2 regions of the Nocardioides sp. NPDC006273 genome follow, and region 2 is predicted to be linked to the other one. Evidence: riboswitches for the same ligand, from Rfam matches in the RefSeq annotation. Region 2 holds a riboswitch; the other holds the start of a gene.
What was found. A riboswitch is a leader RNA that binds a small molecule or an ion and turns the genes downstream of it on or off. The one in region 2 is predicted to bind cobalamin.

Region 1: linked by a shared signal. The riboswitch ahead of ABZZ22_RS24050 (ribonucleotide-diphosphate reductase subunit beta) and the one ahead of ABZZ22_RS07815 (nitrite reductase) in region 2 are both predicted to bind cobalamin.

Annotation. Positions count from the first base shown of each region.
Region 1 is NZ_JBEXSD010000076.1:14,674-19,050, reverse strand. Features, by position in the region: gene ABZZ22_RS24055 (ribonucleotide reductase N-terminal alpha domain-containing protein) at 1-942, opposite strand, end outside; gene ABZZ22_RS24050 (ribonucleotide-diphosphate reductase subunit beta) at 942-1,940, opposite strand; cobalamin riboswitch at 2,094-2,326, opposite strand; cobalamin riboswitch at 2,415-2,598, shown strand; gene ABZZ22_RS24045 (iron ABC transporter permease) at 2,725-3,744, shown strand; gene ABZZ22_RS24040 (ABC transporter ATP-binding protein) at 3,741-4,377, shown strand, end outside.
Region 2 is NZ_JBEXSD010000012.1:76,851-81,227, forward strand. Features, by position in the region: gene ABZZ22_RS07805 (sulfite exporter TauE/SafE family protein) at 1-220, shown strand, start outside; gene ABZZ22_RS07810 (ABC transporter substrate-binding protein) at 238-1,404, opposite strand; cobalamin riboswitch at 1,508-1,713, shown strand; partial or broken gene ABZZ22_RS07815 (nitrite reductase) at 1,769-1,960, shown strand; gene ABZZ22_RS07820 (precorrin-8X methylmutase) at 2,603-3,256, shown strand; gene cobJ (precorrin-3B C(17)-methyltransferase) at 3,253-4,377, shown strand, end outside.

The DNA.
Region 1 (4,377 bases), on a different contig from region 2:
GAGGAAGACGGTCGCGACGTACGCCGTGTCCTGGTCCTTCCACTCGTCATAGGTCGACAGGTTCAGCGAGGAGAGCACGCAGGTGTAGGAGTGCTCCTCGTCGCTGAACAGGGTGATCTCCGAGCACAGGTTGGAGGCCTTGTTGGCCAGCCCGTTGGCTCGGTAGGACTCGGTCTGGGCGGCGTTGACGGTGTCGACCTTCCAGATGTAGCCCTTGCCCAGCACCACCCGGATCTTCAGCACCCGCTGGTAGCGCTCCAGGGCGTCGCGGTCCCCGGCCAGCATTCGGTCGATGAACGCCTGGCTGAAGATCCAGCCGACGTTCTTGTTGGCCGGCTCGCGGAAGATCAGGTCGGCGAGCTCGAAGAAGTCCGGGTGGTCCACCGGCAGGTAGCCTGCCCAGGAGCCGCGCCGGGTCGCGCCCTGGCTGATCTGGTTGGTCATCTCCACGAAGTTGCAGAAGACCGGGACCACGCCGTTGGCCTTGCCGTTGTCGCTGAACTTCGCGCCACGGGGCCGGACGTCACCGAGGTACGCCGAGGTGCCGAACCCGTTCTGGGAGAGGATCGCGGCCTCCTTGAGGGTCTCGTAGAAGCCCCAGACCGAGTCCTCGACGTACGAGCCCTCGCACGAGACCGGCAGACCGCGGTCGGTGCCGAGGTTGGACAGCACCGGCGTCGACGGGGAGAGCCAGCCGTTCCAGATCGCCTCGAAGAACCGCGCCGTCCAGGAGACGCCGTCCTCGCGGGGGTACATCTCGTCGGCGAGGTCGCCGGCGGTGCTGGCGATGGTCTCGTAGCGCCCCCGCACGCTCTGGCCGTCCACGGTGTACTTGGCCTTGAACATGGCGTAGCCCGCCGTGGTCATGAAGTCGGGCACGATGTCCTCGGCCTGCAGCGCCTTGCGCTCGGCGGAGAGTGCCTCCCAGTTGTTGTTGCTCATCAGAAGCTGAACTCCGTCTCGCCGATGTTGCGGTTGTATTCGTTGCCGGTGACCTGGAAGAAGTCGTGGAACTGGGTGCCGTTGATGCCGTTGTAGAACCATTCGGCGATCGGGTTGGCCTCGACGTCGAACAGCGGTTCCATCCGCATGTTCTCCAGGGTCATGTCGATCCGGGACCTCACGAAGGTCTCCAGGTCGGCCTGGTCGATGCCTGGGATCGGCCCGTGGGAGAAGAGCATCTCCACGATCCGGGCCTCGTGGGCGTAGAGGTGCTCGGCGACGCCGCGGACCCTCGCGAAGAGGTCGTCGCGCTCGGCCTCGAACTTGTCGGCCGGGACGGTCGCGGCGTACTCCTCGAGGGTGGTGTTGAACAGCCAGGCGCCGCCGGTGGCGTGCAGGTTCTCGTCGCGGGCGGAGAAGTTGATGCCGCTGATCACGTTCTGCAGCAGGTTCTTCCCACCGGACTGGAAGTGCTTGAGGAAGGCGAAGTTGGAGTAGAGGACGCAGTTCTCCATCAGCGTGAAGACGCTTAGCGCGTAGAGCAGGTCCTCGTCGGCGATCGCGTCCCACACGAACTGGATCCGCTCGGCCAGCACGGGGTCGTTCTTGTAGGAGTCGTAGAACTCCTCGGTGTCGATCATCAGCGTCTTGTTGAGCTTCGCGTAGAACGGCGCGTGCATGTTGAGCTCGGCGAACGAGAAGGCGTTGGTCATCATCTGGACCTCCGGGCGCGGGAACGCGTGGAAGAGCCGGTCGCCCCACACCTCGCCGCCGAGGATCAGCTCATAGATGGTGAACAGCTTCAGCGTCGTCTTGACCGCCGCCTGCTCGGCGTCGGTCATGTTGACCAGGAAGTCCTGCTTGTCGTTCTCGACCGGGATCTCCTCGGCCGTCCAGAAGATGCTCCGCTGCTTCTTCGCCAGGTCCTCGGCCATCGGGTAGTCGAAGACGTACGCCGACTTCTCGGTCCGGATCGGCAGACCCTCGGTGTCGATCATCTCATCGTCCCCTTCGTCCACGGGCCCGCCCGGCCCGCTCGGATGTGTTGCTCATCCGCGCATCGAGGAGCAGAGGACGTCGGCGCCGCGCCGGAAGACGGGCGCGAGGACTTGATCCCCTGACCGTCCCTCGAGGTCGCGGACCACCGCACCCGGCGGGTGCGGCGCGCTGGCAGGTCTTCGGACTCGTGGGCACATACTCGGTGATCGAGCTTGTCGAGATCCCTACTGGCCGTCGCTTCCCAGGAGCCGGCTTGCTCCCAGTGCTCTGTGACGGCGGTCGTTCCCACTCACCGCTGCGGGGCAGTCCCGGAGTCGAACCGGGTTCCCTCTTGCCTCTCCCGCCCCGTCGCCGAGTTGGGAGAACCAGCTGCGAGGACCACCATATACGGGAACTACATCAATGCAACTTCCTAGATCTAGTGTTTCGCCGGCCTCCTGGGTGACACCGCTGCCAGGCTTCGGTGACCGTGCTAGCGTGTCGCCCGAGTCGAACGCATCCTCTGGGATGCCAGGGAACTCCGGTGTGATTCCGGGACTGGCGCGCAGCGGTGAGGGAGACGGCGACGCTAGACGCCACTGGGACCTGAGGTCCTGGGAAGGCAGCGTCGTCGGTTGATCCCGAGTCCGAAAACCTGTCGGCTCAGATATTCGTCAACGGCCCTCGCGATCAGGGTCCAGGAGACCTGAGAGGCCGACAGCCGTGGATGCGTCCCTCCGCGATGCCCAGCCATCTGTACGTCGCCGGGCCGTCGGGAGGCCCGCTACCGGCGCGAACCGCAGAGTGCCCTTCCTGCCGTTGGTCGTCGGCCTGGTGCTCGCCTCGGTGCTCAGCGCCGTGGCCTCCCTGGCGTTCGGATCGGAGCGGATCCCGGTCTCCGAGGTCGTCGCGGCGGTCGCCGACCGGCTCCAGGGTGATGCCGTCGGGAGGTGGGACGTGATCGTGTGGGAGCTGCGCCTTCCCCGAGCACTGATGGCCCTGGTCGTCGGGGCGGGCCTCGCGGTGGCCGGCGCCGGGATGCAGACCCTGGTCCGCAACCCGCTCGCCGACCCGTTCCTCCTCGGGATCAGCTCCGGGGCGTCGGTGGGGGCGACGGCGGCGATCACCACGGGTGCGCTGGCCGGCTTCGGCATCTATGCCGTCTCGACCGGGGCACTGGTCGGGGCGATCGGCTCGGCCCTGCTGGTCTGGTTGGTGGCGACCGCGCAGGGTGGGCTGACTCCGATCCGGCTGGTGCTCTCCGGGGTGGTGCTCTCCTCGGGACTCTCCGCGATCGCCTCGTTCCTGGTCTTCATGAGCGACGACCCCCGTGCCGCCAACTCGGTGATGTTCTGGATGCTCGGCAGCGTTGGCGGTGCCACCTGGGAGAAGCTGTGGCTGCCCGCGGCGCTCACCCTGGCCCTGGGGGTCGGGATGCTGGCCATGCACCGCTGGTTGGACGCGCTTGCGGCGGGCCCGGAGACCGCGGTCTCGCTCGGTGTGAACGTCGCGGGGCTGCGTACGACGCTTTTCGTCGGGTTGGCGGTCCTGGTCGGGGTCCTGGTCGCGGTCAGCGGCGGGATCGGGTTCGTCGGGCTGATCGTGCCGCACGCGGCCCGGTTGCTCGTGGGCGCCCGGCACCGGGTCGTCCTCCCCATCGCGGCCCTGGGCGGTGGGCTGTTCCTGCTGTGGGTCGACGTGCTGGCACGGCTGGTGGCGCGACCACAGGAGATCCCGCTGGGCGTGGTCACCGGTGTCGTCGGGGCGCCGCTGTTCCTGCTGCTCCTGGGCCGCGGCAGGTACCGGTTCGGGAGTGAGGGATGAGCGCGCACGAGAACGGTCCGGTGCTGCGTCTGCGCGGCGTCGGTGTCCGCCTGGGCGAGCGCGACGTGCTTCGCGACATCGACCTCGACGTGCCCGCCGGCACCAGTCTCGGGATCGTCGGCGTGAACGGAGTGGGGAAGTCGACCTTGCTGCGGGTCATCGCCGGAGTGCTGCGGCCGAGCGCCGGCCACACCTACCTCGCCGACGCCGCCGGTGCCCTCCACGAGACCAGTCGGACCAGCTCGCGTGAGCGTGCCCGCCGGATGGCGTACGTCCCTCAGGAAGAGGTCGCCTCCGCAGAGCTGCTCGTCGGCGAGATGGTTGCGCTCGGCCGGGTGCCACGCACCCGGCCCTGGGCCAGAGGCGGAACGCAGGAGCGCGATATCGTCCGTTCGGCTCTCGATGCCGTCGGGCTGGCCGACCGGATCGACGAGCCCTGCGACCGGCTCTCCGGCGGCGAGCGGCGACGGGCGGTGATGGCCCGCGGCCTCGCCCAGGACTGCCCGGTGATGCTCCTGGACGAGCCCACCAACCACCTCGACGTCGCTTGGCAGCTGCGGCTGCTGCAGACGGTCGCCGACCGGGTCGAGACCCTGGTCGCGACGATCCACGACCTCGACCTGGCGCTTCGCT
Region 2 (4,377 bases):
CGTCAAGAACGTCGCGACCGGCGTCGCCAACGGCACCGCGGCGATCGCGTACGTCTTCTTCGCTTCCGTCGACTGGCCTGCAGCGATCGCCCTCGGGCTGGGGGCGGTGATCGGCGGCTTCCTGGGGCCCGGGATCGTCCGCGTCGCGCCCGAGCGCCCCCTGCGCTGGCTGGTCGGCCTCGCCGGGCTCGGTCTCGCGCTGCACCTGGCGACCAGCTAGCGCGCGGGTGGCAGAGATCAGCCGCTGGTCGAGCCGATCTTGCGCAGCACCACGTTGCTGTGCCCGTCGGGGCCGTCCTTGACCACGCGCAGGAAGTAGGGCTGGTCCGGGTTGTTATTGGGGTCGAAGGACCAGTTCCCGCGTGGGCTGGCGATGGTGCCGACCGACCCGAGGGAATCGGCGATCTCGTTACGGTCGAGATCGTCGGAGAGCGCGAGAGCCTTGTCGAGTGCAGCCGCCGCGTCATAGGCCTGCACCGCGTAGACCGTCGGAGTGGCGTCGTACGCCTCGCGGTAGTCCAGCACGAAGGCGGCGTTGGCCAGCGAGTCGACCGCGGCGCTGTAGTGCAGCGCGGTCCGCACCCCGGTGGCGGCGCCGGCCAACGTGGTCAGGACGTCGCCCTCGGTGAGGAAGCCGGGACCGTAGAGCGGGATCCTCCGAGACACGCGGGACTCGCGGTAGGCCCGCACGAACGCCTCAGCCTGCTTCCCGGCATAGGCGGCGTAGATGGCGTCCGCCCCCGACTTCGCGGCCTCGTTGAGAAGGCCGGACCACTCCCGGGACGCGCCGGACGACGTGTATCCCTGGCCCGAGATGGTCCCGCCCGACGCCTCGACGGCGATCATGAAGCTGTCGGCGAGCTCGTGCCCGGTCGCGTCGTCGGAGGCGATGACGTACGCCGAGCCCCGGTCGGTGTCCACGGCGACCGCCTTCCCGAGCGAGCCGCCGAGTCCTGCGTTGGTCGAGGACGTCCGCCACAGATAGTCGGAGCCGTCGGCGAACCGGTCGGCTCCGGCGCCGGTCACGATCAGCGGCGTCTCGTTGGCGGTCGCGACGGACTTGGCCGCGAGCGCCGTCTCCGAGCCGACCAGCCCGACGACCGCATGGACCTCGTCCTCCTCGATCAGCCTGGCGACCGCGGCGACCCCGGTCTGCACGTGGTCGCCCTCGTCGGCCTCGACGACGTCGACCAGCCTGCCGCCGAGCTGCCCGTCGTGCTGGTCGAGGTAGAGGTCGAAGCCGCGGGTCATGTCGGTGCCGATCGACTCGTGCGCCCCGGACGCCGGAACCACCAGGCCGATCGAGACCTTCGACTCCGAGCTCGAGGCGCACCCGGCGAGGCCGAAGGTGAGCGACGAGACGGTCGCGAGAACGAACAGCTGCCGGTTGGCCGATCCGGTCACGGGAGACTCCATCTGTGGGAGGACGTGGAGCAGATTTCGAGTAGCCGAACACTGCCACACACCACGGCCTGACAGCGAGCAATTCGTCGCGATGTCCGCAAGTGGGTAGTCTCGCCCTGCCAGTCGTACTCCATGCCTGATGGGGTCAGGGAACCCGGTGCAAGTCCGGGACTGACGCGCAGCGGTGAGGATGACGGGCGGGGCACGCTCTTCTTCGGGGGAGGGCAGCCACTGGAGCCTGGCTCCGGGAAGGCGCTCCGCTCCGATCGATTCCGAGTCCGAAGACCTGCTGGCTCTGGTGGCGCCCGCCGCCAGGTCACCACGTGCCCCGCGCAAGGGCACATGACGCAGAGCAGGTGTCCCGATGACGCGAGTCCGAACCGACCGGTGCCCGGGAGTCGGCCGTCCGTGGCCGGCTGAGGACGGCCTGCTGGTCCGGCTGCGTCTGATCGGCGGGTCCGTCTCGTCGTCGGCGTTGCTCTCGCTGATCGCTGTCGCCGAGACCTACGGCGACGGCAACATCTACCTCACCGGCCGCGCGAACCTGCAGGTCCGGGGCCTGCCTGCGGTCGACGGAGCGCTCCCGGGCGAGGTGCTCACCGCGCTGAAGGCGACCGGTCTGGTGCCGGCGCAGACCCACGAGCTCGTACGCAACGTGATGGTCTCCCCGCAGACCGGAGTCGCCGGGGGTCGGGCCGACCTGCGCGGCGTCGCCGCGTCGCTGGACCGGCTGCTGTGCGGCTCCTCCCGCCTGACGGCGCTCCCGGGCCGGTTCCTCTTCGTGCTCGACGACGGTCGCGGCGACCTGGTCTCGCGCGAGTGCGACCTCGGCCTGGTCGCGCTGTCCGCCACCGAGGTTCAGCTCCGGGTCGGCGAGACGTGGGGGCCCGTCGTACCGCTCGTCGAGGCCGCGTCCCGGCTCGCCGCGCTCGCCTCGCGCTTCCTGGACGTACGTGGTGAGGGACCGTCCGCGGCCTGGCACGTCTCCGAGCTCGACTCGCCGCTGACCGATCCGGTCGCGGCTGACGCTCGGGTGCCCGTCGCGGCCGAGGAGCTCGACTTCGGCCAGGTGCCCGGTGGTGAGCACGTGGCCGCCACCGACGGGGTCCTCGACCGGACCGCGATCGAGGGGCTCGCGAAGCGGGCTCCGGCCGTCGTGGTGACGCCGTGGCACGGCGTGTTCGTACCCTCGCCGCAGCTGCGCCCCACCCGGCGCTACGACTACATCGACCAGGGCCCGGCGATCTACGTCGACTCCTTCGCGACCATCCGGCGAGAGGCCGACCTCTCCGCGGTGCCGGCCGACGCCGAGCGCCTCGCGGTGCGGATGATCCACGGCAGCGGGCAGGTCGATCTCGCCTCCGACCTGGTCATCCACCCCGATCTGGTGAAGGCCGCGCGGGGTGCGCTGGAGGCTGGCGCCCCGATCCTGTGCGACGCGACCATGGTCGCGACCGGGGTCACCCGCAGCCGGCTGCCCCGCGACAACGAGGTGCTCTGCATGCTCGGCGACGACCGGGTCCCGGGGCTCGCCCGGGAGTGGGGGACGACCCGCACCGCAGCCGCGCTGTCGATGTGGGAGCCCTACCTGGAGGGTGCCGTCGTCGCCATCGGCAACGCCCCGACGGCGCTCTTCCACCTGCTCGAGATGATCCTCGACGGCGGTCCGCGGCCGGCCGCCGTCGTCGGCTGCCCGGTCGGCTTCATCGGCGCCGCCGAGTCCAAGGAGGCGCTGGCCGCCTTCGCTGACGAGCACGGGATCGACATCCCGTTCGTCACCGTCCGCGGCCGCCGCGGCGGCTCCGCGATGACCTCGTCCGCCCTCAACGCACTCGCCCAGGAGCAGGAATGACTGGCTCGACAGGAACTCCGGCGGGCGTACGCGGGAAGTTCAGCGTCGTCGGCATCGGCCCGGGCGACCCCGAGCTGATCACCCTCAAGGCCGCCCGGCTGATCGGCGCGGCGCCGGTGGTCGCCTACCACGCCGGCGTGCGCAAGCAGTCCCACGCCCGCCGGATCGCGTCCTCGCTGATCCCCGCCGACGCGATCGAGGAGGAGCTGCGCTACCCGGTCACGACCGGGACCACCTCGCACCCGGGCGGCTACGTCGGAGCGATGGCCGAGTTCTACGAGTCCTGCGCGGTCCGGCTCTCGGCTCATCTCGACGCCGGCCGCGACGTGGTCCTGCTCGCCGAGGGCGACCCGCTCTTCTACGGCTCCTCGATGTATCTCCACGACCGGTTCAAGGAGATCTACGAGACCTCGGTCGTGCCCGGGGTGCCCGCCTTCGCGGCCGCCACCGCCGCCGTGTCGACGCCGCTGGTGCGCCAGACCGACGTCCTCACCGTCCTGCCCGGCACCCTGCCCGAGCCCGAGCTCGCCCGGCGCCTCGCCGACACCGAGGCCGCCATCATCATGAAGCTCGGCCGCACCTTCCCCGCGGTCCGCTCCGCGCTCGCGGCTGCCGGGCGGCTGGACGGCGCCTGGTACGTCGAGCGTGCCTCGCAGCCCGAGGAGCGCTGGCTACCGGTCGCCGACGTCGACCCGTCCTCGGTTCCCTACTTCTCCCTCATCGTCGTCCCCGGCGACACCGCCCCGACCTCCGCCCGTCGAGCCGCTACCCCCGTCGGTCGAGCCGCGAGCGCTAGCGAGCGTGTCGAGACCAACACAGTCCCCTCTGCGCTCGAATCGACCCTGTTGGTCTCGACACGCCTTCGCCTAGGGGCTCCGGCGGCTCGACCAGCCGGTGCCGGGGCGGCGGCCGAGTCTGCCGAGTCTGTCGAGGCGACGCGCGGGGGCGTCTCGACAGACCCGGTCTCCGGGGAGGTGCTCGTCGTCGGGCTCGGTCCGGGACCGGATGGGTGGCTGACCCCCGAGGTCTCAGCCGCGCTGGCCGAGGTCGGCCACGTCGTCGGCTACGCGCCCTACGTCAACCGGGTGCCCCAGCGCGAGGGCCTGCAGCGGCATGCCTCG